One region of the Alishewanella sp. WH16-1 genome, then DNA from elsewhere that is predicted to be linked to it. Evidence: predicted binding sites of a transcription regulator. Region 1 holds the regulator's gene; each other region holds the start of a gene.
The links. The regulator MetJ, encoded in region 1, represses methionine synthesis genes. The targets are predictions, from matches to a motif close to TAGACGTCTAGACGTCTA.
Positions count from the first base shown of each region.

Region 2: a site for MetJ is predicted at 5,630-5,647, ahead of thrA (bifunctional aspartate kinase/homoserine dehydrogenase I). Genes of this name have one in related genera too.
Region 3: a site for MetJ is predicted at 4,073-4,090, ahead of metA (homoserine O-succinyltransferase). Genes of this name have one in related genera too.
Region 4: a site for MetJ is predicted at 2,631-2,648, ahead of AAY72_RS08805 (translation initiation factor). Genes of this name have one in related genera too.

Region 1 is NZ_LCWL01000075.1:8,660-15,906, reverse strand. Features, by position in the region: gene priA (primosomal protein N') at 1-1,444, opposite strand, end outside; gene rpmE (50S ribosomal protein L31) at 1,643-1,855, shown strand; gene AAY72_RS06550 (tetratricopeptide repeat protein) at 1,944-2,849, opposite strand; gene AAY72_RS06545 (malic enzyme-like NAD(P)-binding protein) at 3,264-4,508, shown strand; gene metJ (met regulon transcriptional regulator MetJ) at 4,539-4,874, opposite strand; gene metB (cystathionine gamma-synthase) at 5,056-6,240, shown strand; gene AAY72_RS06530 (aspartate kinase) at 6,240-7,247, shown strand, end outside.
Region 2 is NZ_LCWL01000101.1:58,299-65,545, forward strand. Features, by position in the region: gene ung (uracil-DNA glycosylase) at 11-673, opposite strand; gene thrC (threonine synthase) at 673-1,956, opposite strand; gene thrB (homoserine kinase) at 1,962-2,915, opposite strand; gene thrA (bifunctional aspartate kinase/homoserine dehydrogenase I) at 2,919-5,375, opposite strand; gene AAY72_RS10290 (sensor domain-containing diguanylate cyclase) at 5,701-6,633, opposite strand; gene AAY72_RS10295 (HAMP domain-containing sensor histidine kinase) at 6,772-7,247, shown strand, end outside.
Region 3 is NZ_LCWL01000101.1:5,729-12,975, forward strand. Features, by position in the region: gene metH (methionine synthase) at 1-2,009, opposite strand, end outside; gene AAY72_RS16730 (homocysteine S-methyltransferase family protein) at 2,009-3,076, opposite strand; gene metA (homoserine O-succinyltransferase) at 3,076-3,999, opposite strand; gene recA (recombinase RecA) at 4,412-5,458, opposite strand; gene AAY72_RS10035 (CinA family protein) at 5,516-6,016, opposite strand; gene mutS (DNA mismatch repair protein MutS) at 6,048-7,247, shown strand, end outside.
Region 4 is NZ_LCWL01000095.1:46,934-54,180, forward strand. Features, by position in the region: gene AAY72_RS08795 (amidohydrolase family protein) at 1-299, shown strand, start outside; gene AAY72_RS08800 (M28 family metallopeptidase) at 383-2,050, shown strand; gene AAY72_RS08805 (translation initiation factor) at 2,106-2,510, opposite strand; gene AAY72_RS08810 (GAF domain-containing protein) at 2,653-3,354, shown strand; gene AAY72_RS08815 (amino acid aminotransferase) at 3,395-4,591, shown strand; gene AAY72_RS08820 (hypothetical protein) at 4,675-4,956, opposite strand; gene gdhA (NADP-specific glutamate dehydrogenase) at 5,329-6,681, shown strand; gene AAY72_RS08830 (energy-coupling factor ABC transporter permease) at 6,704-7,247, opposite strand, start outside.

The DNA of each region.
Region 1 (7,247 bases):
GTGGGCTGCCACAGCCGCCACATTGGCGCGGCACGGCACGGGTCGCACCACAGTGGTGACACACCAGCTGTCGGCTATGCTTGTGATACGTAGTAAAGGCACTACAACGCTGACATTCAGTTAACCAGCCACATTCCTGACAGCTAAGAGCGGGCGCAAAACCGCGGCGATTTAAAAACAACATCACCTGTTTGCCGGCCTGCAACTGTTGTTGCATTTGCTGCAGGGTTTGCTGTGCCAGGCCGTACTGTAGTACCTGTTGTTTTAAATCAATCAGTTCTACCTTGGGTAACGCCTGGCCACTGGCACGCGCAGTGAGTTGCAGATGAATAAAACGGCCTTGCTGACAATTGTACAGTGACTCCAGGCTGGGTGTTGCGGAACCAAGCAGGATCGGGCATATCTCTAATGCGGCACGCTTGATGGCCAGATCACGGGCATGGTAACGAAAGCCATCCTGTTGTTTCAGTGATAGATCATGTTCCTCATCGATAATAATCAGCCCCAACTGACGAAACGGCAGAAACAGCGCCGAGCGGGTGCCGATGATCACTGCCGCTGCGCCACTGGCTGCCTGCAGCCAGCATTGTAATCGCTCACCATCACTGAGATTGGAATGCCACACCAGAATCGGCGCCTGAAAACGCTGGGCAAAGCGGGACAGTGTTTGCGGGGTTAAACCAATTTCTGGTAACAACACTAACACTTGTTTGCCGGCTTGCAGTAACGGGGCAATACACTGCAGGTAGACCTCGGTTTTACCCGAGCCGGTTACCCCCTCGAGTAAGAAAGATTTGAAACTGCCCTGTGCCTGATTGAGTGCCGTCACAGCCAGCGCCTGATCTGCGGTCAGTTGCAAAGCGGGTTCTGCCAACCCTTGAAACTGGTAAGGTTCTGGTGTGGTTTGGAAGCGGGTTATCAAGCCCTTATCGATTAATTGCTTTAGCGTGCTACTGCTAAATTGCGTTTTTAGCGTGGTTTCTGACAAGGCTTGCTCAGATAATGCCTGCCACAGTGCTGCTTGTTTTGGAGAGCGACTAAAATCACTGAGTTTAGCCGCAGCGCCTTCGGCCGTTAAGCGATAGCTGGTCGGCTGATAGGCGCTAAGCTCGCGACCTTCACGCAGCAATGCTGGCAAGGCCGCGGTTAAGACTTCGCCCAGCGGATGATGATAATAATCGGCAGCAAAACTGAGTAATTGTCGCAGCAGCTTAGGTAGCACGGCTGTTTGGTCGATGACGGCCAATACCGGTTTTAATTGCTCCGCCGCGACCTCTGGAGTAACGTCCAGTTGCCAGACAATACCTATCAGTTCACGTTTACCAAAAGGCACCCGGACACGACAGCCGATCTGTACCTGCATGTTAGCAGGTAACAGATAATCAAAATGCTGACGTAAAGGGACGGGCAGGGCAACGCGAATTGCGGTCACAACAGCTTCCATAGCAAGAGAAACAAGACTCAAGTTTAAGGAAGCGATAGCGGCTTGCCAAGTAAAACAAAAATGTCGGCTTTTTCGGTTTTACGGTTGCAACTTTAATGGCTATCTATTAAGCTACGCGCCCTAAATTAACTGTAATTACGTATGGTGTCTGGCGATAAAAATGCGACCAGATAGCGATGCGGCCTAACGAGGTAACCCATGAAACCAGGTATCCACCCGGAATACAAAGAAATTACTGCAACCTGTACTTGCGGTAATTCATTCAAAACCAGTTCAGCACTGTGCAAAGACATCCACTTGGACGTGTGCTCAGCTTGCCACCCATTCTACACTGGTAAGCAAAAAGTGTTAGACGTAGGTGGTCGTGTTGACCGCTTCAAGAAGCGTTTCTCGGTACTGGGCAGCCGTTAATCTGCTGTCTGTACTAAAAAAACCGGAGTTTCCTCCGGTTTTTTTATGCGCTTTAGTCTGGGTCTGACATTTGCTGTTATATCGGCGACTACTGATTACCTGTAAGCACTTCATTCAATGAGCTGGCACCGCGCTCCGGTCGGGTACTGGAACAGTTACTGCCGGTTTGCTCACAGCTTAGGCCCCGGATCCGGGTGCCCACTGAACGACTATCGTACTGCCCGGATTGTGACAAGCGACGCACCAAGCCTTCCAGCATATTACTCGCTTGCAGCTGCTGACCTGAAACCCGAATCACTTCGATATTGTCGACTTCACGCAGGTCCGCTACCAGCGATTGATGTTGTTGGTCCTCAGCTAACTGCTCAGTGATCTGTTGTAAATAAGCTCGGGCTGACGTTTGTCCGGATAACACTAGCCTTTTATATAGCTCTGCTGCGCCAGGTAAATCCGGCTCCATACCTACGCCATGTTGTTTCAGTTGCCCCAGTAATAGCATGGCGCTGGCTAAGCGTTGCGCTGAGGCCTGTTCTAACAAATCAATGGCAAGAGACAAACTCTCTGGTTGCTCTTGCTGCAGCAATTGCAGTGCCCGGGCATATTGTGCCGGACCATAGTTTAATTCTACCGCGAGCTGCAGTAAGCGATCTGCTTCAGCGACATCCTGCTCTGCAACAAAGCCATTACGTAACCAGTCAGACATCAGATAAACCGCCATCGCGTTACGTTGACGTACACCCATTCTCAGGTAGCGTAATGCTTGCTGGTGATTTTGTTCTAAACCATCTCCTGTGGCGTAAGCCATCGCGACGAAAGCGGCAGCATCGCCGCTACCGCCTCGGGCTAATCTGATCAGGCGCCGTAACTCTTTAGTACAATCGTTATCACTACAAATACGTTCAGCAGCCTGTAGCTCACTATTACTATTGGCCTCAGCGGTAACAGGATAGGTCAGCAGACTGCCGATAATAAGTGCTACAGAAATAATTTTCATATCGCCTCTGGTTAAAAAATAGTTAATTGTGCCGATTTTAGCCAATGACTGCTTTTGGTCAAGTGATCAGCTCGTTTATTCTGTAAAAAAGTGTTTCTTTGTTGTAAATGGTTAACTGAGTTATAACTAACTATAACTGGGTGCGATTAATGCGCCGTGCAAAGATTCCACATTTTTGGCCAAAACAGATGTCCAGCACTCTTGGCGTCTGTTTGGAACTTTGTTATAACAGATACGAATCCTACTAAAGTCGTAAAGACGGATTAGCACTGCTCTGGTACGTCCAGCATGATTTCAGTGTTTTTCCAGAACAGAGCTCATTAAAATGAGCCAACACCGGGCCAAACGTATAACTACAAAGCCTAAACCCGAGCCTTACTCTGTACCTGCTCAAATTATCAGGAAACTTTAATAATGTCCGATTTCAGAGAACAAGCCCTGCGTTATCACGCAGAACCTCGCCCTGGAAAAATCAGTATCGAAATCAGCAAGCCAGCAGAAACCGTTACCGACCTGGCTCTGGCCTATAGTCCGGGTGTAGCTGAACCCGTGCGTGAAATAGCAGCGGATGCGACAAACATTTACAAATATACCGCTAAGGGCAACTTAGTGGCGGTTATTTCTAATGGCACCGCCATCTTGGGCCTGGGTAATCTCGGTCATTTGGCATCAAAACCGGTAATGGAAGGCAAGGCGTTGTTGTTCAAGCGTTTTGCTAATCTGGACTCGATTGATATCGAAGTCAGCCATCGTACTACCGAAGAGTTTATTAATACCGTAGCCAATATTGCTGATACTTTTGGCGGCATTAATCTGGAGGATATCAAAGCGCCTGAGTGTTTTGAGATTGAACAGGAACTGATTAAACGCTGCAATATCCCGGTATTTCATGATGATCAGCATGGCACTGCCATCGTCACAGCGGCTGGTTTGCTGAATGCATTGGAGATCCAGGGCAAAGATATCAGTAAAGCCATTATCGTCTGTATGGGCGCTGGCGCGGCCGCTATTGCCTGTATGGAATTACTGATTAAATGTGGCGCCATGCGTGAGCATATTTATATGTTAGATACCAAAGGCGTTATTCATACCCGGCGTGAAGATTTAAATCAGTATAAGCAACTATTCGCTAACAATACCGATAAACGCACTCTGGAAGATGCCTTGGCCGGAGCGGATGTGTTTGTTGGTGTTTCCGGCCCAGACGTGCTGCCACCGGAAGCACTAAAACTGATGGCGGATAAGCCGGTAATTTTTGCTTGTTCGAATCCGGATCCGGAAATTAAACCGGAATTAGCACATGCTGAGCGTAGTGATTTAATTATGGCCACCGGCCGTTCCGACTATCCGAATCAAGTGAATAATGTGCTGTGTTTTCCGTTTATTTTCCGCGGTGCTTTAGATGTGCGGGCCAGTGTGATTAATGATGACATGAAACTGGCGGCGGTACAGGCGATTCGGGCGATTGCAAAAGAGCCAGTTCCCCAGGAAGTGCTGCAAGCCGCAAAGGTTTCGAGCCTGGAGTTTGGTAAAGCCTATATCATTCCAAAACCGATGGATCCCAGATTGTTATCACGGGTTGCCCGCGCGGTTGCGGAAGCAGCAGTGGCATCCGGCGTTGCCCGGATCCCGATGCCAGAGGCTTACTTCCAGCCTTGATCATAAAAAAACCGCCGAAAGGCGGTTTTTTTATTCTTCGTCGCTATCAGCTTCGATAATTACCGGGATTTCTTTACCCATGCTGGTCAGGATTTGTCTGACCTCAGCCGGGATCTGGTGTGGATTGTCTTTGCGCAAGTCTTCATCGGCAGGCAAAGGCTGACCGGTAAAGGCATGCAGGAAAGCTTCACACAGTAATTCACTGTTGGTTGCGTGCCGTAAATTGTTTACCTGGCGGCGGGTACGTTCGTCAGTTAACACTTTTAATACATTCAGCGGTATTGAAACGGTAATTTTTTTTACTTGTTCTGACTTTTTACCGTGTTCTGCGTAGGGGTGAATATATTCACCATTCCACTTAGCCATAGGGGATCCCTTGTCGTTAATTATAATTTTGCTATTTAGCGCAAACCCCGAATTCTACTGCTTTCTGTCGGGCAGTCAAATAGTGTGCAATAAATAAAGATTATAGACGGCTAAATGGTTTGACTTCCAGTTTTTAATGATTATACTTTTAGACGTCTAAACATCCAAAAGAAATTTATTTATGACCAAGCGCCATTCTGCCACCATCGCCGTTCGTGCCGGTATAGCTGAAGATCCTGCCTTTGCGGCTGTCACTCCACCGATTTATCTTAGCTCAACTTACCAGCTGCCGGCCTTTCGTCAAGCCGGCGCTTATGATTATTCGCGCTCGAATAATCCAACCCGGGATATTCTGGGCGAAGCCTTGGCCGAGTTGGAAGGTGGGGCTAAAGCGATCATCACTAATACCGGTATGTCAGCCTGTTTACTGGCGTTGCAGCTGCTGACGCCAGCAGATACGCTGGTTATTCCGCACGACTGTTATGGTGGCAGTTATCGGCTGTTTACTAATTTAGCCTATAAAAAGCAGGCGTTTAAGTTGATTATCGTTAACTTTCAGCAAGCAGACTGGGTTAGTCAGTTGCAAGGCGCTACCCCAAGGATGATTTGGCTGGAAACGCCCAGTAATCCGCTACTGCAAATTACTGACATCGCTAGTGTATGCCAGCGGGCACAGCAGTTTGGTGCGCTGGTTGTAGTGGATAACACCTTTCTATCGCCAGTGTTACAGCAGCCGCTGGCGCTTGGCGCGGATATCGTGGTGCACTCCACCACCAAATTTATCAACGGTCATAGTGATATTATTGGTGGCGCGGTGATTGCGAAACAGCAAAGCGTGGCCGATGAGCTGAAATGGTGGGGGAATTGTCTTGGTTTAACCGCCGGTGCCCTGGATTCCTATTTAACGCTGCGCGGGTTAAGAACTTTGCCCTTACGGCTTAAGGCGCAGCAAGCCAATACCGCAGCAGTGGTGGACTTTTTGGTTAAGCATCCGCTTGTGGCCCGGGTCTACTATCCGGGTTTAGCCGATCATCCCGGTCATCAGGTTGCAAAAGCCCAGCAAGCCGGTTTTGGCGCAATGTGTAGTTTTGAATTAAAAGCCCCGGCAGCCTTACTGGCCGATTTTTTTGCCGCGCTACGATACTTTACCTTGGCACAGTCGTTAGGTGGCACCGAAAGCTTGATTTGTCACCCGGCGAGTATGACGCATGCCTCGATGGATGCCGCAGCGCAAAAGACAGCCGGAATTACCGACACCTTGATTCGGTTATCCGTAGGTATCGAAGAGGTTTCTGATCTGCTGGCTGACTTAGCGCAGGCGCTGGCGGTTGTCGCAGCGGCCCTGGCTGCTCAGGGAGATGAATAATGACCGCAAAGGCGTATTCTCTGCTGGCAGAGAGCAAAGCTATACCTGAGCTGCAAGTAATCGTCGCCGGAACTGGCAATGTGGGATCTGAATTTTTAACCCGTTTTAGTAAACAGCAACAACGCTTTAGCGGGAAAATTGCATTACAACTGGCGGGGATTGTTAACTCGCGGCATGCGCTTTTGGCGTCGAATTTAGCGGCGGATAGTTGGCAGCGCGACTTTCAACAGTTTGGCAAAGGTTATGCTGCGGCTGACTTGGTCGCGTATCTGCAAGACCTCGCAGGACCTAAAGTTGTCATCGATATTACGCCCAGTCAGAGTTTTGCCCGGCAGTATCCGGCCTTGATTCAGGCTGGTTGCCATATCATCAGTGCTAATAAGCAAGGGGTAACCTTACCGGACGCAGAATATCAGGCACTACGTCAGCAGTTGCGTCAGCACAAGTTGTGCTGGTTAAGTAATACTACCGTCGGTGCCGGTTTGCCGGTACAACGGATTATCCAGGAATTACTACAAAGTGGTGATCAGATCCAACGGATCAGTGGTGTGTTCTCCGGTACCTTATCCTGGCTACTATGCCAATATGATGGCAGTAAGCCGTTTTCTGAGTTTGTACTTGAAGCGCAGCAGCTGGGTTACACCGAGCCGGATCCTCGTGATGATTTATCCGGCAAAGACGTACAACGCAAGTTACTAGTGTTGGCACGCGAGCTGGGACTGAAATTGGATTTAGCCGATATCCGTTTAAGCCCGTTACTACCCAGCGAATTAGCAATAGGAGAGTGGCAGGATTTCTGGCAACAGCGTGAGCGGTTAGACAGCCAATTGCTGGCGCTCTATCAACAAGCTAAAGCTAACCAGCAAGTACTGCGCTATTCGGCTAGTCTGTCACTGCAAGCAGGTGAAATTAAAGCTGAGGTCAGTTTACAGGCGGTGGCATTGGATGCACCTTTAGCTGCACTGGCGCCGTGCGATAATATCTTTGTGATTGAATCGAACTGGTAT
Region 2 (7,247 bases), on a different contig from region 1:
ACACGGTCAGTTACAACACTGAGTGCCAGTTAACCGGCGTCTTGCCGGCGGCGCGCAGCAGGCTGTTAGTCTGTAAAAAATGACCACAGCCCAGAAAGCCGCGATGTGCGGACAACGGCGATGGATGGGGTGCCTGCAGAATATGATGCCGGCTGGCGTCAATCAGCCGCGCTTTCTTCTGCGCATGAGAGCCCCAGAGTAAAAACACCAGTTGCTCACAGTGCTGGCTGATTTGTCGGATCACCTGATCAGTAAATTGCTCCCAGCCCAGGGCGCGATGCGAGTTCGGCTCATTTGCCACCACCGTCAACACGGTATTCAGCAATAACACGCCCTGCTCGGCCCAGCTTTGCAGGTAGCCATGTGACGGCACCTGAAAGTCTGCATATTCCAGCGCCAGCTCCTTGTAGATATTCAGCAACGAAGGCGGCACCCGTACGCCCGGCCTGACCGAAAACGCCAGCCCATGCGCCTGGTTTGGGCCATGATACGGATCCTGCCCCAGCACCACCACCTTCAGCTCAGATAACGGCGTCAGCTTAAACGCATTAAAGATTTCACTGTCCGGCGGATAGATCACCTGGCCACCGGCACGTGCCTGCTGGATCGCCGTCAGCGTTTGCTGAAAGTAGGGTTGTTGCTTTTCACTGCCAAGAAGGTCCTGCCATTGCATCAGCGATTATCCAGTTGTCGTAATACCTGCTCGAGGGTGGCAAAATCGGCCGGAATATCGCGGCTATAACTTTGCTCAGCGGCACATTTTGCCAAAGCCGCCGGTAAAGCGATAGGTGTTCCTAAAATATTCTCTACCTGTTCTTTAAACTTAGCCGGATGCGCCGTACCGAGGAAGATCCCCACCTCACCCGGCTGCAGGCTACGTTTTAACGCCTTATAGGCAACAGCCGCGTGCGGCTCACTCAGATAACCCTCTTGCGCCAGTAAGCGCATACCAAGCTGGGTGTCATCTTCATCGACCTTAACCGCCTCGATATCAGTCCGGCTCACTACCCCCTGCGCCAACAGCGCTTCTACCCTGGGCCAGTTATTCGGTGCACTGACGTCCATCGCATTCGATAAAGTGGCAATGGTTTTGTTGGGTTGCCACTGGCCGCTCTGCCAGTAACGCGGCACTGTATCATTCAGGTTCGTCGCAGCAACCATCCGCTTAATCGGCAGCCCCAGCGCCTTGGCAATCAGACCGGCAGTCAGGTTACCAAAGTTACCGCTGGGTACCGCTATCACCGCTTCTGAGCGTTGTTCGACCGGCAGTTGGGCAATAGCTTCAAAGTAATAACAGATTTGCGCAAATAAACGACTGATATTAATCGAGTTGGCCGAGTTAATATTGTAGGTTTTTACCAGCTCCTGCTGGTCAAAGACTTGCTTAACCAGCGCCTGACACTGGTCAAAGTCACCATCCACCGCCAGCGTGGTGATATTCTGCCCCAGGGTGGTAAACAGCTTTTCCTGCAGCAGACTGATCTTGCCTTTCGGGTACAGGATCACTACCTCTACCCCAGGCTGCTGATAAAACGCATGTGCCACAGCCGCACCGGTATCGCCGGAGGTGGCGGTAACAATAGTGGTTTTGCGCCCGCTCTGGGCTTTGGCCAGCGCCTGCGCCATAAAGCGGCCGCCAAAGTCTTTGAACGCCAGCGTCGGGCCATGAAACAGTTCCAGGCAAAACGTCTGCGCCGTAACGGGTACCAGTGGTGCGGCAAAGGTAAAGGCGGCACTCACCATCTGAGCGACTTCAGCCTCGGTTAGCTCATCGCCAATCAATGCAGCTAAAATTTTGGTACTGCGTTCTACCAGCGGTAAGGCAAGTAAAGCGTCAATATCCAGCTTTGGCCAGCTGGTCGGGAAAAATAAGCCTTGTTGCTGGCCCAGGCCCTGTCGCACCGCCTGTAAAAAACTGACTTGTTCGGTTGGGACTTTTAAATTCGTTAACATCATCTTTATTACTCCGTGAGCGCTCTGGCGCCCTGTGGCGCTAACCGGCAGATGGCGGTCAGCGCGTCCTGATTCTTGGCATAATGGGCATTAAGGTAAGCCGCCGTCGCGGCAGCCTGTGCATCATCCCGGCAAAGTGCAAATACAGTCGGGCCGGCACCGGAAATCCCCAGGTGCAGTACCCCTTGCTCACTTAGGGCGGTACGCAAGGGCAATAACTCCGGCATCAGACTCTGCCTGGCCGGCTCTGCCACCCGATCCTGTAACGCCGCCGCGGCATCCTGCTCATCGCCGGCGTAGAGCGCACTGACAAAGCGGCTGAGCATACCGGCAAAGGCGATACTGGCGGATAAACTTAACTGCTGTGGCAAAACAGCGCGTGCGGCCTTGGTCGAGAGTACTGTCCCCGGATAACAGAGCACCACCCGCCAATGCTCGAACCAGGGCAAGCTGCGGCAAATCTGCGCACTATCCGGTAACATCAACTGTAAGCCACCATAATAAGATGGCGCCACATTGTCATAATGCACACTGCCACTTACCCCGCCCTCCGCCACCGCCATTAACTGTAGCAGCTCACTCTGGCTAAACGGCTGGCCGAAATAGTCATTAAAGGCATAAAAAGCCACGACGATTGAACAGGCGCTGGAGCCTAAACCACTGCCAACCGGCAAATGCTTATTAAGTTGCAAACGCAAGCGAGGTAATGGCCGGCCCAGTGCCTGTTCAAAGGCATAAAAGGCTTTAAACACCAGATTATCTTCGGTTGCCGCCGGTAGCTGATGCAGATAGCGGCCGCTTAGCTGCAAACTGAGCTCTGCCGCCTCGCCCAGGATCAGCAGCTCATCACCGAGCAGGCTGCCGTCTACCGGTTCAAAGGCGGCGCCCAGCAAGTCAAAACCGACGCTGAGATTGCCGGTCGAGGCCGGCGCATAATAACGCTTAGTTGAATGTGATTGCATAGACTATACCTGCTGCTGCCAGCTCAGGGTGCGCAGAATATCGCTAAAGACCCCGGCAGAAGTGACAGCAGCACCGGCACCATAACCACGCAGCACAAAGGGGATCGGCTGATAATAGCGGCTTAGGATCGACAGCGCATTCTCACCGTCTTTTACTTTGGCCAGCGGATGATCAGCGGCCAGCGCTTTAATCGCGACCTTACATTTGCCATCGCGGATCTCGCCAATATAGCGCAGCACCTTACCCTCCGCTTTGGCAGCAGCCAGCCGCTCAGCAAAGGCCTGGTCTAATTGCGGCAGCTGCGCCATAAAGTTTTCGACGTTAGCGCCGGCAGCAAAACCGGCCGGCAACACCGAGTCCACTTCGACCTCGCTCAGATCCAGCATTAAACCGGCTTCGCGCGCCATAATCAGCAGCTTGCGGGCCACATCCATACCGGATAAGTCATCGCGCGGATCAGGCTCTGTAAAGCCCATAGCGCGGGCTTTGGCGGTCACCACCGACAGCGGCACTCCGGCTTCCAGCTCGCCAAAGATATAGGATAAGGAGCCGGATAGAATACCTTCAAAGGCCAGCAACTGGTCGCCGGCATTTAGCAGCCCTTGCAGGGTATCGATTACCGGCAAACCGGCACCGACTGTGGTTTCATACAAAAAGCGCCGCCGTTGCTGCTGGGCAACAGCACGCAAGCGATGGTAATACTCCAGGCTGCTGGTATTGGCTTTTTTGTTTGGCGTAACGACATGGAAGCCGGCTGCCAGAAAATCGGCGTACTGGTCCGCGACTGCCTGGGCACTGGTGCAATCGACCAGTACCGGATTGGTTAAATGCTGTTCCTGGACAAAGCGGTTTAACTCCGCCAGCGAAAACTGCGCATTGGCCTCTGCCAATGCCGGCTGCCAGTTTTTCAGATCTACACCGTCTTTCGCCAATAACAGCTGCTTACTGTTGGCGATACCGTACACGGTAAGCTTAACCTGGCGCTGCTGTAAAAAGGCTTGTTGCCGTTCGATCTGGGCCAGTAATTCACTGCCGACCACCCCGCAACCGACCAGAAACACATCAATACTGGGGATATGGCTGAAGAAGTTCTCATGGCAGACTTTAACCGCATTCTGACAGCTGCGCTGCTCGACCACCGCAGAAATCGAGCGCTCACTGCTATCCTGAGCAATGGCCACCACGTTCACCCGCGCCTGCGCCAGCGAAGCGAAGAACTTCGCAGCCACGCCTCTGTGCTGCCGCATACCATCGCCAACCAGGCTGACAATCGCCATATCGGATTGAATGGCTAATGGCCGTAGCAGTTTGTTTTGCAATTCTAATTCGAACTCGGCTTCCAGCGCCTTTTTCGCCGCCACCAGATGCAGCTGCGGCACACAGAAGCTGATGCTAAATTCCGACGAGGACTGGGTAATTAAGCTTACCGAAATCTGTGCGCGCGCCATAGCGGCAAAGACCCGGCTGGCCATACCCACCACGCCCTTTAACCCCGGGCCAGATACCGTAATCAGCGCCAGATGTTCGAGGCTGGAAATGCCCTTCACCAGCGCTTCACCATCACCTTCCATATCGATACAGGTGCCCGGCGCACTGGGGTTAAGGGTATTTTTGATATAACAGGGAATTTGCACCCGCGCCAACGGGCCGATTGTTTTCGGATGCAGCACCTTAGCACCGAAATAAGATAACTCCATCGCTTCATCGTAAGACAAACGATCGATTAAGCGGGTTTGTTTCACCTGCCGTGGATCGGCACTGTAGACGCCATCGACATCGGTCCAGATCTCACAGGCACTGGCTTTGATCCCCGCGGCAATGACGGCGGCGGAATAATCCGAGCCATTGCGCCCCAGTAAGGCCGTCTCGCCCTGGGCGTTACTGGAAACGAAGCCTGCCATCACGTAGATGCTGGCCGGTGTCGCCGCCATAGCGGCATCAATCACCGTTGCTGTCGCCGCCACATCGGCAGTGGCATTTAAAAAATCACCCTGACTTTTCACCAGCTTTACCGAGTCCAGCGCCTGCACATCCGCACCTTGCCCCTCTAACAAGGCCGTCATCAGTGCCACGCTGAACTGCTCGCCCAGGCCCAGGATCTGCGCTTTAATATGATCCGGGCAAAACTTTAATAAACTCATGCCCTGTAACTGCCAGCCCAACTGCTGGATCTGGCTGTTGATCAGCGCTTGCACCTGCTGCCGGCGTACCTCACTGACGCCCGGCACCTCGGCTAACAGTTGCTGGTAGCGCTGTTCAAGCTGGCTTAGCGGTGACTGAAAGTCTGCTCCCAGATACGCCAGATCGGTTAATTCGACCAGCGTATTGGTTACCCCCTGTGGGGCCGATAACACCAGACAGACTTGTTCTGTTGTTGCCTGCTGCAACACAATTTGCGCCACTTCAGAAAATCTGGCCACCGACGCCAGCGATGACCCGCCAAATTTTAGCACCCTCATAATTTCTCCTCGCGCATCCAAGTCTTTAGTCGTTTTGTTATCGCAGACCTTTGTTAGTCAACCGGCTGTCACGCTATGTTGCGTGATCAACGCCGGTTCACCTGGGCCAAGTGGCCAAAAAAAAGGCCCGGAACCTTTGAGGTCACGGGCCTTTTTACAGACAGCACACCGCCGACCTCCTACCCCGCGGGGTTGGTGGTGGTAATAATGGTGGTGGGTACTGCTGCTTTTATATTCATAGACTACACTATGCACAGACTTTTAGACGTCTGTCAAACCTTTTTCTGGTCCGCGGTTAAATAGCCGGTATGGCGCTTAATACCGGCTAACTCGCCTTACTACTATCGCGCCAGATACTGGTCTGATTTTTACCCGCACATTTCGCCTGATATAGGGCTTGCTCTGCCTGTTGCAATAAGGTGTCGGCACTCACCCCGGCGGTAAAAGTACTGACGCCACAACTGATACTGAGTTTAACCGGCGGCAATTGTTCAGTAATGCCTTGCTGTGCCAGACTGGCTCTAAGCCGGTTCGCCACCTCCAGTGCACCAGCTAATTCCGTATCCGGCAATAACACGGCAAACTCCGCACCACCCAGCCTGGCCAATAAATCGTTGTCTCGCAACAAGGCGCCACATTGTCGCGCCAGGCTTTGCAAAACGCTGTCGCCGAACTGGTGGCCATACTGATCATTTAGCGCTTTAAAGCGATCCAACTCGAACAATAAAACAGCCAAGGGCCGTTCATAGCGCTCTGCCCTGGCCAACTCAAGTTGTAATTGCTGCAACCAATACTGGCGATTTGGCAACTCGGTCAAGCTATCAAAACGATCGTGCCGTTTTAGCTGTTGGGCGCTGAGTAACAGCTGCGCATGGTAACGGGCGGTCTCTGTCGCATCTTCGATCCAAATCGCCAGCGCACTATCGTCGCGCTGTGGCAGCGGCAGCAGACTAATATTTTGCGCCATGGCCATATTTTCCGTTGCAGCCTGGCGGGGAAACTTCAATAAATACAAGCGTTGCTGCCAGCTGATCTGCTGAATCTGTTGTTGCGTCAGAACCTCAGTGACCTTGCGACAAAACCAGGCTTTGGGGACTTCCGGGAATAATTGAAAGAAGTCATGACCAACGAGATCGCGTTCCGGCAACCCGCTGTGCTGACAAACAAAACTGTTCACAAAAGTTAATTGATAACGATTGTTCAACAAGATAATACCGCCGGGAAGCTGTTTTAACAGCTGTAAAGCAGAGCTATTCATACCGGTTTGGCTCCTTGCGCAGAATAAATCCGTTATTTACGGCCATTCTGTAAAATAATTATTTTAAATAACAACCATATTCGCTATGGTAACATTAGTCGATCGCTTTTTGTTCAAGACACCACTCTGGGTGATAACATGCCGCAAACCAGCCTTTCAAAAAAGCTGCTGACCAAGGTTTTATCAGTATATTTTTTACTGACCCTGATAGTAACACTCGGCCAGATCATTGCTGAGTATTACAATGCGAAAAACTTTATCCGGAATGAGTTATCTACGCTGCAACAAACTTTTGCCGGCAGTTTGACCCGGGCGATCTGGGAACTGAACACGCCGCAAACCCTGAATATTGCCGACGGTTTACTGGCTATCCCGGCAATTGAAGGTGTAATAGTGCGGGACGACAACGGTACCATTATTACGCAGTCTGGCCGCTATATTGATATTCAACAACGTTTTAGTAATCAACTGGTACAACAGGAACTGAGTATCAGTGATCAGCAAAGCGGTATTTTTGGCTACACCTTCCCGCTGATTTTTGAATTTTCCGGGCGCACCAGTCAGGTCGGTGATGTGACACTGTTCTCCAGCCGCAACGTTGTGATTGAATTTAT
Region 3 (7,247 bases), on a different contig from region 1:
GTGGTGCGGCTGTCATCCTGGTAGATGATAATATCATCGCCATCACTGTTGGCCGGGAAAAAACCAAAGGCTGCTTTACCACTAATCAGGTTATCTTTGATCATCTGATCCAGTAGCGCATTGGCATCCTGATACACCTTCCGCGCTTCCAGCCCAACTTCAGCATGTTGCAAAATCGCCGGAAACTTGCCGGACAGCTGCCAGGTGAGGAAAAACGGTGTCCAGTCGATGTAGTCGCGCAGTACCTGTAAATCAACCTGCTGCCAGTAATGCACACCAGGCTGTTTCGGCGCCGGCGCGACTTTCGTTAAATCCAGCGGGAATTTATTTTGCCGTGCCTCGGCCAGACTTAGCATCCGCTCACCGGGCCGACTGCGCTGATGCTGCTCCACCGCAATACGGTATTCTTCTGCCACCCGGGCCAGATAGGCCGGTTTTTGTTCGGCACTGATCAGCGCCTGCACCACCGAGACGCTCCGCGAGGCATTGGGTACGTAGACCACGCCATGCGCATAATGCGGCGCGATCTTGACTGCGGTGTGCGCCTTGGATGTGGTCGCGCCGCCGATTAACAACGGAATGGTAAAACCGAGCCGGGTCATTTCTTTGGCAACATGCACCATTTCATCCAGCGACGGCGTAATGAGGCCAGATAAACCAATCACATCAACCTGTTGTTCTTTGGCTACGCGCAGGATCTCAGCGCAGGACACCATCACACCCAGATCGATCACTTCAAAGTTATTACACTGCAGCACCACCCCGACGATATTTTTGCCGATATCGTGCACATCGCCTTTTACCGTTGCCAGCAGGACTTTACCCTGCGCCCGGCCACCGGCTTTCTCCTGCTCAATATAGGGTTGCAGGTAAGCAACAGCTTTTTTCATCACCCGAGCTGACTTGACCACCTGCGGCAGAAACATCTTGCCTTCACCAAACAGATCACCGACGACGTTCATGCCATCCATCAGCGGGCCTTCAATCACATGCAGTGGCCGCTCTGCCTGCTGCCGGGCATCTTCGGTGTCCTGCTCGATAAAATCGGTAATGCCTTTTACCAGCGCATGCTCCAGCCGCTTATTTACCGGCAGGCTGCGCCAGGCATCGTCCACTTTCTCGGCGACACTGCCATCGCCTTTAAACTGCGCGGCAATCTCTAACAGGCGTTCGGTGGCATCCGGACGACGATTTAGAATCACATCCTCTACCCGCTCTCTTAGCAAGGGCGGGATATCGTCATACACCGCCAGCTGACCTGCATTAACGATGCCCATATCCATACCGGCCGCAATAGCATGGTATAGAAATACTGAGTGGATAGCTTCGCGAACTGGATCGTTACCACGAAACGAAAACGACACATTGGATACGCCGCCGGAAATCTTGGCATAAGGGCAAAGCCGCTTGATTTCACGGGTCGCCTCAATAAAGTCCACCGCGTAGTTGTTGTGCTCTTCAATACCGGTAGCCACCGCGAAAATATTGGGGTCAAAAATGATATCTTCAGGCGGAAAACCAATTTGCTCAGTCAGGATCTGATAAGCGCGTTGACAGATTTCAACTTTGCGGGCCTTGGTATCAGCTTGCCCCACCTCGTCAAACGCCATCACCACCACGGCCGCGCCATAGCGGCGCAACAACTTTGCCTGCTGTAAAAAGCTCGCTTCACCTTCTTTCAGCGAAATCGAGTTCACTACCGCCTTACCCTGAATACACTTTAGCGCCGCTTCAATCACGTCCCACTTCGAGGAGTCGACCATAATCGGCACCCGGGCGATATCCGGCTCTGCTGCCAACAGCGTTAAATAGCGCACCATGGCGGCCTTGCTGTCCAGCATCCCCTCATCCATATTGATGTCGATGATCTGGGCGCCGTTTTCAACCTGTTGCCGCGCCACGTCCAGCGCCGCTTCGAAATCGCCTTTTAAAATCAGTTTTTTAAATTTCGCCGAGCCGGTGACATTAGTCCGCTCGCCGATATTGATAAATCTTGCCTGCTGTTGCATTACCACTCCACCGCAAAGGCTTCTAGGCCGGCCAGATGAAAACTATGATCGGCCGCTTTTGGTTGCCGCGGCGGCGCATCTTTTACCGCCTCGGCAATGGCTTTAATATGCTCTGGCGTGGTACCACAGCAGCCACCGACGATATTTAAGAACCCCTGTTTGGCCCAATCAGCAATTTCTGCTGCCATCACCTCAGCGCCTAAATCGTATTCGCCAAACTCATTCGGCAAACCGGCATTCGGGTGCACCGAGACATAGGCTTCGGAAATGGTGGCCAGGGTTTCGACATAAGGACGCAGCAAATCCGGCCCCAGCGCACAATTCAGGCCAAAGGTCACCGGCTTGACATGCGCCAGCGAATAATAAAACGCTTCGGTCGTTTGGCCGGACAACGTGCGGCCCGAGGCATCGGTGATGGTACCCGAGATCATCACCGGTAACTCCAGCTGCAGCTCTTCAAACACCTCCAACACGGCAAAAGCTGCTGCCTTGGCATTCAGCGTATCGAAAATGGTTTCCAGCATAATAATATCGGCGCCACCTGCAATCAGCGCCCGGGTCGATTCCTTGTAAGCAAGCACTAACTCATCAAAGCTGACATTGCGAAATCCCGGATCGTTAACGTCTGGCGAAATCGAGGCAGTACGGTTAGTGGGTCCTAACACACCGGCGACAAAACGGGGTTTGTCGGGTTGCTGAGCTGTGACTTCGTCACAAACCCGCCGCGCCAGTGCCGCCGCCTCACGATTGATCCGCTCTGACAGGTGCGCCATCTGATAATCATGCATCGCAATGGTAGTGGCGTTAAAGGTATTGGTCTCAATAATGTCCGCCCCGGCCAACAAGTAGTGCCGGTGAATATCGGCAATGAGTTCCGGTTGAGTAAGGACTAACAAATCGTTGTTACCTTTGAGATCGCACGGCCAATCGGCGAATTCCGCGCCGCGATAACCGGCTTCATCCAGGCGGTGTTGTTGGATCATTGTGCCCATAGCGCCATCCAGCACCAAAATACGTGAGGCCAGCAGCTGGCGTAGTTGCTGTGGCGTTAAACGAAGCTTTGTCATTAACTGTTGCCTATCTGATTCAGGTCAAAGGGCGTAGCCTGGTAAACGTAATAGTTTAACCAGTTACTGAATAATAAAAAGGCGTGCGCCTGCCATAATTTCAGCGGCCCCTGGGCCGGATCATTATTCCGGTAGTAGTTCTCTGGCAAACGCGGCGCCAAACCGGCCGCCAGGTCACGTTGATACTCATCATCCAGCGTGGTCAGATCATATTCCGGATGCCCGGTAACAAAGATCCGGCTACCACTGCTGTTTTGCAGCAAATAGGCACCGGTGACATCGGCTTCAGCCAGGATATGCAAATCATCATGCTGTTGGTATTTTTGTTTTGGCACCTGCGCATAACGTGAATGTGGTACCAGAAATTGCTGGTCAAAGCCGCGTAGCAGCGGGCTAAACGGCTGTACTACGTCCTGCCAGTAAACTCCGGATAACTTTTCGCCGCGAATTTCCCGCTGTAAGCCGTAGTAATGATACAGCGCAGCATGGGCGGCCCAACATAAAAACAGCGTCGAGGTAACATGGGTATCCGCCCAGCGCAGGATCTCACCAAACTGCTGCCAGTAGGTGACATCTTCGTAATCGACCAGCCCCAGCGGCGCTCCGGTAATAATCAAACCATCATATTTCTGCCCCTGCACATCAGAAAAGTAACGATAGAAGCAGTTTAAATGGCTCTCTGGTGTATGTTTACTGACATGATCATCGATGCGGATCAGCTCAATATCCAGCTGCAGCGGGCTATTCGCTAATAAACGTAATAACTGAATTTCAGTCACAATTTTATTTGGCATTAAATTCAGAATCGCGATCCGTAATGGCCGGATATCCTGGGCTGCCGCCCGGCTCTCGGTCATTACAAAGACATTCTCTGCTGATAAAGCTTCTACTGCAGGTAACTGGTCAATCACTTTAATAGGCATAGCTGGCTCCGCCTGTGGCTAGCACCATACTGAACCTGAGTCTGGTTAGTCAGCTGGCGCCCCTGATAACTTCTATACGTTTAGACGTCTAAATAAGGCGTATTATGCCGTACTATGCCAGAAAAGCAACAGCCGTCTGTCGCAGCGGTGATGACTGCGGCCGGTAAGGGCCAGCGGCAACTGACCATTCCACTACCGAAACTTGAGGTATCAAAATCGTGTTGTGAGAGTGTTGAGTGTTGAGTGTTGAGTGTTGAGTGTTGAGTGTTGAGTGTTGAGTGTTGAGTAGAAGATGGGGACTTGCCTGGCGAGGGCGTAAAATCATTTTTGTTATTATTTGCGATTCACTTATAAAAAACTCCGGAGCTTTTCAGGTCCGGAGTTTTGTTGTTTTAATCAGATGCGGCAGAGCTTAAAGCTCTTCCGGCTCTGGTATATCCATCACATCGTCAGTAGCAACGGCTTCACCTGGTTTTAATAACAGCCGTGCCCGCAGCTCTTTCTCGATTTCATCCGCGATGGCGGTGTTTTCCTGCAGGAACTTCATCGCATTGGCTTTACCCTGACCAATCTTATTGCCCTGATAGGCGTACCAGGCGCCTGACTTATCGACTAAGCCTTGCTGTACGCCCAGGTCAATCAGCTCACCCAGTTTGTTGATACCGGCGCCATACTGAATAATAAACTCAGCTTGTTTGAATGGCGGAGCCACTTTGTTTTTTACCACCTTAACCCGGGTTTCGTTACCGGTAATTTCATCGCCTTCTTTTACCGAGCCAATACGACGGATATCTAAACGTACTGAGGCATAGAATTTCAGCGCATTACCACCGGTGGTGGTTTCCGGGTTACCAAACATTACACCGATCTTCATCCGGATCTGGTTGATAAAGATACACAGGGTATTGGAGCGTTTGATATTAGCAGTCAGTTTACGCAGTGCCTGTGACATTAAACGGGCCTGTAAACCCATATGGCTGTCACCCATGTCACCTTCAATTTCTGCTTTTGGCGTTAAGGCGGCGACCGAGTCCACAATCACCACGTCTACGGCGGCAGAACGCACCAACATGTCGCAGATCTCCAGCGCCTGCTCACCGGTATCTGGCTGAGAAACTAACAGCTTATCGACATCCACGCCTAATTTCTTCGCATACACCGGATCCAACGCATGTTCGGCATCAATAAAGGCGCAGGTTTTACCGCTACGCTGTGCTTCGGCAATCACCTGCAGCGTTAAGGTGGTTTTACCGGAGGACTCAGGACCATAAATTTCTACAATCCGGCCATAAGGTAAGCCGCCAATGCCCAGTGCAATATCCAGCCCCAGTGAGCCAGTGGATACCGCTTCAATATCCAGGGCCGTGCTGTCGCCCAGCCGCATAATAGAACCTTTACCGAACTGGCGTTCAATCTGGCTTAGTGCCGCACTTAATGCCTTTTGTTTGTTGTCGTCCATTGGTCGCTCCGGAAAAATTAGGTTAAGCCTTTAACAACTGTATGAGCATACAGTAGTCTAGTTTGTTGGGGCTGTCAATAACAAGATGCATTGTCTGAGCGCATGTTCAATCGCCTGCTGGCGGATTTGCTGCCGGTCGCCAGCAAAATGCAATTGCTGAGTGCTGACCGTCCCATCAATACTAAAACCGAAACAGACAGTACCGACCGGTTTCTTTGCCGTGCCACCGGTAGGGCCAGCAATGCCGGAGATGGCAATCGCAATGCTGGCGCCCGCCGCCTGGGCTGCGCCACTGGCCATCTCGGCTACCGTTTGCTCACTGACAGCGCCATATTGTAATAACGTTGCGCTGCGTACCCCTAACAATTGCTGCTTGGCTTTATTGCTATAGGTAACAAAGCTGCGGTCAACATAGGCCGAGCTGCCGGCTACTGCGGTCAGCCAGTAGGCAACCCCACCACCGGTGCAGGATTCTGCAGTGGTGATACTGGCTTTTTTCCGTAATAATAGCTGCCCTAGTTCAGTGGCAAGCGCTAAGCTTGTTGTTTCCGCTGTCATATTTGATCCAACAGGAAGTGTTAGCACCATTATGCCGTCAGACCAGAAACCGGAGCAAGCGTTAAGCAATCATACCCCGATGATGCAGCAATATCTGGCACTGAAAAGCCAGCATCCGCAGATCTTATTGTTTTACCGGATGGGTGATTTTTACGAACTATTTTATGAAGATGCGAAAAAGGCTGCCGCCCTGTTAGATATTTCGCTGACCAAACGCGGTCAAAGCGCCGGTGAACCGATCCCGATGGCCGGCGTGCCCTATCATGCCGTTGAAGGTTATCTGGCGCGTCTGGTGCAATTGGGTGAGTCGGTCGCCATTTGCGAACAGATCGGCGATCCGGCGACCAGCAAGGGACCGGTAGAGCGCAAGGTGGTGCGGATTGTTACCCCGGGCACCGTGACCGACGAGGCGTTACTGAATGAGCGGCAGGATAATTTACTCTGTGCCATCAGTGAAAGTCGCAGCCACTTTGGTCTGGCGCAACTGGATCTGACCAGCGGCCGTTTTTTGCTGAATCAGGTCAGTCATGCCGATGATTTGGCCGCCTTGCTGCAACGGCTGAATCCGGCGGAATTGCTCTATCCGGAAAATTTTAGTCTACCGCACCTGACCGAACGCAAAGGCGCCCGCCGCCGTCCGGTATGGGAGTTTGAACTGGCCAGTGCCGAGCGCTTACTGTGCCAGCAATTTGGTACCCGCGATCTACAAAGCTTTGGCGTGTTGGAAGCGCCGGTTGCGCTGATGGCCGCCGGCTGTTTGATGCAATATGTCAAAGATACCCAGCGCGCTCAGTTACCGCATTTACGCAGTATCGCACTGGAGCGGCCGGATGATTTTATCGTGCTGGATGCGGCCACCCGCCGCAATCTGGAATTAACCCATACCTTAAATGGGCAAACTGAACATACGCTGGCGGCTGTGCTGGATAAAACCCAGACTGCCATGGGCTCTCGCTTACTGAAGCGCTGGATCCATGCGCCGCTGCGTAACCACACTCAGCTTAATCAGCGGCTGGATGCGGTACAGGAACTGACAGAGGATTTTCAGGCGCTGCAGCCCTCACTAAAGCAAATCGGCGATATCGAGCGGATCCTGGCCCGGCTGGCCCTGCGCAGCGCCCGGCCCCGCGATTTTGCCCGGCTGCGCCAGGCGCTAACCGAGCTGCCAGAGCTACAGCAGCAGTTACTGCATGCCAACAGTCAGCTGCTACAGCAGCATCAGCAGGCCACC
Region 4 (7,247 bases), on a different contig from region 1:
TGGTGTTTGCTGCCGGCCATGTTACTCGCTATGGGCTGGATCCTGCTGCCGCGCTGCGCGCACTGACGCTGGATGCTGCAGAGATTGCCGGTGTTGCCGATCGTCTTGGTTCGATTGAAGTGGGTAAAAGTGCCAGCTTAGTGGTATCAAACGGTGATATTTTTGATTACCGCGGTCATCAAGTTGAACAAATGTGGATCGATGGCCGTACTGTCGATCTGGATAACAAGCATAAGCAGCTGCATCGTCGCTATCAGCAGCGTTATCAGCAGCAAGGGCAGCTCTCTACCCAACCCTGATGTCTGAAGCTTAAGTTCCGGGTGCCGCTTAAACGGCACCCGTTTTATTTTTAGTAACCCTATACGTAAACGAGTACTGTCGTATGAAAAAACCTGTTTTATTGGCGCTGGCCGCAGCGGCTACGCTATTTGCCTGTGGTAAGTCAGCGCCGGAGCTAAGCCAGCCTAAAGCTAACCCGCTGTTTATTGAGAGCCATCTGAGCTTTTTAGCGGATGATTTACTGGAAGGCCGGGATACCGGCAGTCGTGGTCATGACATCGCCTCACTGTATATTGCCAAACAGTTACAGGGGTTGGGATTGAAAGGCGGTGCTGCCGATGGCAGTTTCTATCAGCAAGTCCCACTGCGCAAAGCCTTGCTGGTACCAGGTAGTGCCAAACTGAGTTTTCAGTTTGACGATCACGTACAGGAGCTGAGCTATCCGCAGCAGTTTTTTAGTGGGCCTAGTTTACAACAGACCAGTGTGGCGTTAACGGCGCCAATGGTATTTGTCGGCTATGGTTTGGTTTCCGAAGCTTTTGGGCTGAATGATTATGCGGACCTTGATGTAACAGGCAAGGTCGTTGTGATGCTGGCTGGCTTACCCGCTAAATTGCCTAGTGAAGAGCGTGCCTATCTGGGTAGCATGAAAACCGAGTTTGCCGCCGAGCGTGGTGCCGTTGGCATTCTAACGGTGCATACGCCTGAGCAAGAAAAAACGCGGCCTTATGCCAACAGCTTGCTGTATTTAAATACGCCCAGTATGACCTGGCTTAATGCTGATGGTGAACCGGGACGCGGCTTTCCGCAGTTACAAGGCGGCGCATATTTACATCCGGAAGCGGCTAAAACCTTGTTTGCCGCCAGTGGTAAATCGCTGGATGAGATCTTTGCCCAGCTGGAGCAGGATGCAACCCCACAGGGCTTTGCTCTGAATGGTACTGTTAGTCTGCAAAGCGAGAGCACACATCAAAATGTAACCAGCCCCAATGTGCTGGCGCTACTGCCTGGTTCTGATCCGAGCTTAAAAGATGAAGTCGTGGTATTAAGTGCACATTCTGATCATATTGGCCTGGCCAATGATTTACGCACTAATGATAAAGTGAATAACGGTGCCATGGATAATGCTGCGGGCACCGCCATTTTGCTGGAGACGGCGCGCTTATTTGCGGCTTTGCCAGCGGCGCCGAAACGCTCGATTCTGTTTGTCGCGCTGACCGGCGAAGAGAAAGGCCTGCTGGGTGCCGATTACTTTGCCAAAAATCCACCTGTGGCGGTTGAGAAGTTGGTGGCCAATGTTAATTTGGATATGCCGGTGCTGCTTTACCCCTTTGCCGATCTGATAGCCTTTGGCGCTAACCATTCTACGCTGGGTGAGGTAGTAGCGCGTGCGGCGGAAAAAGAAGGTATTAAGCTCAGTGCCGATCCGATGCCGGAGCAGGCAATTTTTACCCGCTCAGACCATTTCCGGTTAGTACAACAGGGCGTACCGGCCGTCTTTTTAATGACCGGTTTTACCTCACAGGATCCGGCGCAGGATGGCGGTAAGATCTGGGGCAGTTTCTTTGCCAAGCATTATCATAAGCCATCAGACGATATCCCAAGCCTGGAACGTGACTACGGCCCCATTCGCTATGATGCCGGGGCGGTCTTTACTGATATTAACTTTAATATTGCCTTAGATGTGGCAAACACTGCGCAGCGACCACTGTGGCGCAAAGGCAGCTTCTTCACCGGCGTTTTTGGCCGGCCGGATAACTCGGAACAGTGAGCCTGAGCAAAAACGGCAGCTTGAGCTGCCGTTTTACTGTTAAGTTATGGTTCTGCTAGCCGCCGGCTTGTTTTACCTGATAGCCTTTTTGCTGCAGGACTGCCGTGACCTGTTCGCGTTTATCGCCCTGAATTTCGATCACGCCGTCTTTTACCGCGCCACCGCAGGCACATTTCTTTTTCAACTCAGAGCATAAGGCATTTAGTTGCTCGTTGCTGCCGGTAAGGCCGCTTATTGTCAGGACGGTTTTACCACCCCGGCCTTTGGTTTCACGCCTTACCCTAAGAGCCCCGTCTGCGTAGGCGGTACCGACTATTTCTTGCTCTGTTTTGCTGTTAATGCGACCACTGGCCGTGGAATAAACCAGATTGTCAGCAGCCGAGGCCGGTACCAAAGCTTCCGGACTGTTGTTGGCTCCCAGTTGCGTTTGCCAATCGGCAAGAGATATTTTTTTACTCATAAGATAGGGATCTGTGTAAACGATTGCCGGCAAGCTTACTGAGGTGGTAAGCGCGAGGCAAGTTTTTCGGTGGTCAGCTTGGATTTTCAGTGGCTTCTGGTAGAATGATGCGCATTATTTTAGAAATCTGGACGGCTATAATTTGAGTAATTCAGTCTCTTTAACACAGTATTTGCAATTAAGTGGTTTAGCAGAGTTGGCGACGCCGGTTTTTACTGCCGCAGTCGCTGAACAACAGCAGGCTTTGCAGCAGTATCTGCAGCAAGCGGCCGACACAGCGGTGAACTGGCAATATCAGGTGCCAGAGCTCGGTGAAGGTGGGGCCTGCTCACTGTTTGGCGTGCTGGCGGCAGAGCCATATGATTTAACCGCTATTTTAGGTGGTCAAACTGCTGCCAATCAACAAGCCCTCAGTAAGCTCAGTCAAATTACTGCTTTTTATCAACAGCAGGCTGGCGTGGCCTGGTTTGGTATCTACCAGGCGAGACAAAATCCAGCTGGCGAAGCGGTATTGGTCAAACTCAGCTACTTTGGTGCGCCCTCACGCGCCGAGTTCCCGCTGACGGCAGAGTTCGCTGCAATCAGTAACAACAGCACTGTTGGCTTAAGCGGTAAAGCGCGGGTGATTAACAGTGTCGCCAGTTATTTACAACAGGGTGGCGAATACTATACGTGTGACCCGAAAGTTCAGGCCGAAGCCTGTTTGCCACTCTATGCGCAATCGGGCAGAATACTGGGCATTGTCGATGCCGAAGACTTCCAGCCAGAGGTGTTTAATCCGCAGGCGCTGGCCTTGCTGGTGGCGGTCTGTCTGACTATTCCGGACTATTTACTGGCCGTGTAAACCGGCTTTTTTATTAGCACTCTAATCCAGGTAGAACATTATGTTTGCTCAGTTAAAACCCGTTGCCACCGATCCCATTCTGGGCCTGATGGCGGCTTACCGTGAAGATCCTAATCCACTGAAAGTTGACCTTGGCGTCGGTGTGTACAAAGACGAGCAGGGCCACACGGCGGTGCTGAAGTGCGTAAAAGAAGCCGAAGCTCTGCGTCTGAAGCAGGAAGATAGTAAAACCTATATTGGAATGGCCGGAGATCCGGGGTTTAACGCCCATATTGAGAAGCTGGCCTTTGGCAGTAGCCATCCGGTGTTGCTAGCGAACCGGGTGACCACGGCGCATACGCCTGGCGGTACTGGCGCACTGCGGGTTGCGGCCGAGTTTATTAAACGCGCCAATCCGGATGCGACAATTTGGGTCACCACCCCGACCTGGGCTAACCATATTTCGATGTTTCAGGCAGCTGGCTTAAAAGTTAAAGAGTACGCCTATTACGATTACGATACCAAGGGGCTAAAAACCGAGCAGATGTTCGCAGAGTTAGCGCAAGTGCCGGCCGGCGACGTGGTATTAGTTCATGCCTGCTGTCATAACCCCAGTGGTATGGATCTGAACTTTGAGCAATGGCAGCGCTTTACCGAGTTGGCACTGGAGCGAGGCTTTACGCCATTGGTAGATATGGCCTACCAGGGCTTTGGTAGCGGTTTGGATGAAGATGCCAAGGGCCTGCGTTATCTGGCGGAGCGGGTCGCTGAGATGATCTTGTGTAGCTCTTGCTCGAAGAATTTTGGCCTGTATCGTGAGCGGATCGGTGCGGTTAGTGTCGTCTCTGCAGACAGCAAGGTGATGGAGCTGGCGAAAGTCAATCTGCTGAGCGTCGTACGCTCGATTTACTCCATGCCACCGGCACACGGCGCCATTATCGTTAGCCATATTCTGGATAGCGCGGAATTAACAGCATTGTGGCATCAGGAACTGGCAGAAATGCGCGACCGGATTAACAGCTACCGTCAGCTGATTATTGATAAATTTGCCGCCGAAGGGATTACGCAGGATTTTAGCTTTATCGCCCGTCAGCACGGTATGTTTAGCTTTCTGGGAATAAATAAAGCGCAAATCGATCGCTTACGCGAAGAGTTTAGTATTTATATGGTGGGTTCAAGCCGGGTCAGTATTGCCGGGTTAAATCATACTAATATCGATTATTTCGCCAAAGCCGTGGCGACGGTGTTAAAAGGCTAACCTTGCTGGCTAACAGGCCCCGGTTGCGCAATACCACTGGGGCCTGAAGGCGTACTGCATTACCGCCTGTCCTGTATTCTGCATTATTCCGCCTTAGCCTGAGCCTCTGGCTTAGCGACTGTACTGGTCGTTGCTACGTCAGTCTGTTCTGGCGTAACAGCGGATGCCAAACCAATTTGCTCTGCAACTTGCCGCACGCTGCTTTCCAGCGCTTGTTTCGCTTGTACTTTTACCGATTCACGTAATTCGCTCAGCTGTTTGCTCAGTAATTCACTACTGAGTTCGCTCAGGCTATTGGCACTGGCCGGGGCGGCTAAGGTTAAAGCTACAACAGTGGTCAGCATCAGTTTAGTTAAGGTTTTCATATTCTACTCGCTTCGTTAAGGGTTAGTGGGTTACTACCCCCTTACTATTACAAGCGTTATGCCAACTTTATAACTAACTTAACATCATGTTTTATATGTAATTATTTTTATATGCAAGTTTTTGTTAATTTGTGGAAATTACTTAATACTAATTAGTAGCGTTTTTGACTAAAAATTAGTTTTTTTGTTTTCAATCTGGGGTGGCAAGCGAAAATCTGATGGCGATCGGTTTTTTATGTGCAATAAACTTACTATTCCATATATTTATGCGCATTATTTGTTTAAATATTCTATTTTGGAAATCTTTCTCTCTTGACATCTATACGGCTAGAAATCATTATTGCGCCAGACATTGCAGCAAGAAGCCAAATCATGACCTATATTCACGATACCATTCGCCGTTTACAACACAGCAGCCCGGCCCAGGCTGAGTTTTATCAGGCCGTTGAAGAAGTACTGGAGTCGTTGACACCCATCCTGGAACACAATCCTAAATACCGGCAACAAGCTATTATTGAACGGATGGTCGAGCCAGAGCGGCAAATTATGTTCCGGGTGCCCTGGGTTGATGATCTGGGCAATATTCAGGTTAACAAAGGCTATCGTGTTGAGTTTAATTCGGCGTTAGGTCCATACAAGGGGGGAATTCGCTTTCATCCTTCTGTTAATGCCAGCATTATCAAATTTCTGGGTTTTGAGCAGATTTTTAAAAACGCGCTAACCGGCTTACCGATTGGTGGTGCCAAAGGTGGCGCTAACTTCGATCCGAAAGGCAAATCTGACGGCGAAATTATGCGTTTCTGCCAGTCTTTTATGAATGAGTTGTACCGGCATATCGGGCCCACCACTGACGTGCCAGCCGGTGATATCGGTGTCGGTGCCCGCGAGATTGGTTATATGTTTGGCCAATATAAAAAGCTGGCCAACAGCTTTGATGGTGTCTTTACCGGCAAGAGCTTATTGTGGGGCGGCTCACTGGCGCGCAAGGAAGCAACTGGTTATGGTTGCGTCTACTTTGCCCAATATATGTTGGCAGACCGGCAGCAGCAGCTCGCTGGTAAACGTTGTTTGGTTTCAGGATCGGGCAATGTCGCAATCTATACCATCGAAAAGCTGCAGCAGCTGGGTGCCACAGCGGTTACCTGTTCCGATTCCTCAGGCACTCTCTATCATGCCAGCGGTATTAATCTGGATACCTTAAAGCAGATTAAAGAAGCGCAGCCACAACGCTTAACGGCTTATCTAAAGTTTCATCCGGACGCCGAATATATCAGTACAGCGGATTATCCGGCTGATGGTCATGCGGTGTGGCGCTTTAAAGCCGAGCTGGCGTTTCCTTGTGCCACCCAGAATGAGCTGACCGTCGCTGATGCCAGAGCCCTGGTAGAGAATGGCTGTCTGGCGGTATCAGAAGGTGCCAATATGCCTTCTACACAAGAGGCGGTTGAAGTATTCTTAAAAAGCGGTATTGCCTATGGCCCCGGCAAAGCAGCCAATGCCGGCGGTGTTGCCACCAGTCAACTGGAGATGGCACAAAATGCCAGTATGCAACGTTGGAGCTTTGAGGAGGTCGATGCCAAGCTGCAGGTGATAATGCGTAATATCTATCTGCGCGCCCGTGATACCGCGGCAGAATTTGGTCAACCGGGTAACTTAGTATTAGGGGCCAATATCGCTGGCTTTAAGCGGGTCGCTGAGGCGATGATCGAGCAGGGCGTGGTCTAGCGACCTGGGGCGTTTAAACGCCCTAGCGATCCGGCGACAGGTACTCATTATCGTAAAAAGTTCTGAGCCACTGTGGCCGGTACACCGCCATCAGGGTGATGGCCATGCCATTAAGCAGAGCTTCACCGAACCAAATCAGTAACGCCAGCTGAGTATAGTTTTGATAGATGGTATGCCAGCCGTAATCAAACTGAGTATAGAACCACAAAGACGTCAGCAAGATTTTCACGCAGATCGTCAGAGCTGCACTGATAAAGCCGGCAACAAAGATGTAAACAAACAGGTGCCGGCTTAAATAGTGATAAGACCAGACAAATACGGCGTAACTAAACAAGCCGGGTAGTACAAAGGTGGTTAAGGCAAAGGCGCCGCCATCTGGCCAGTCGATAACCCCAAACAGCATTAACAGCAGCAGCGGCAGACAACTAATCCAGATCGCGATACGCCAGCCATGACACAGTACCAGTGTTGTCACACCAAGAAAGAACAATTCCAACCCCGGTGCGATACCGGCCCGCACCGACCAGAGCAGCGTCAGCGCCACAGCCGAAGCAAATACCAGATGT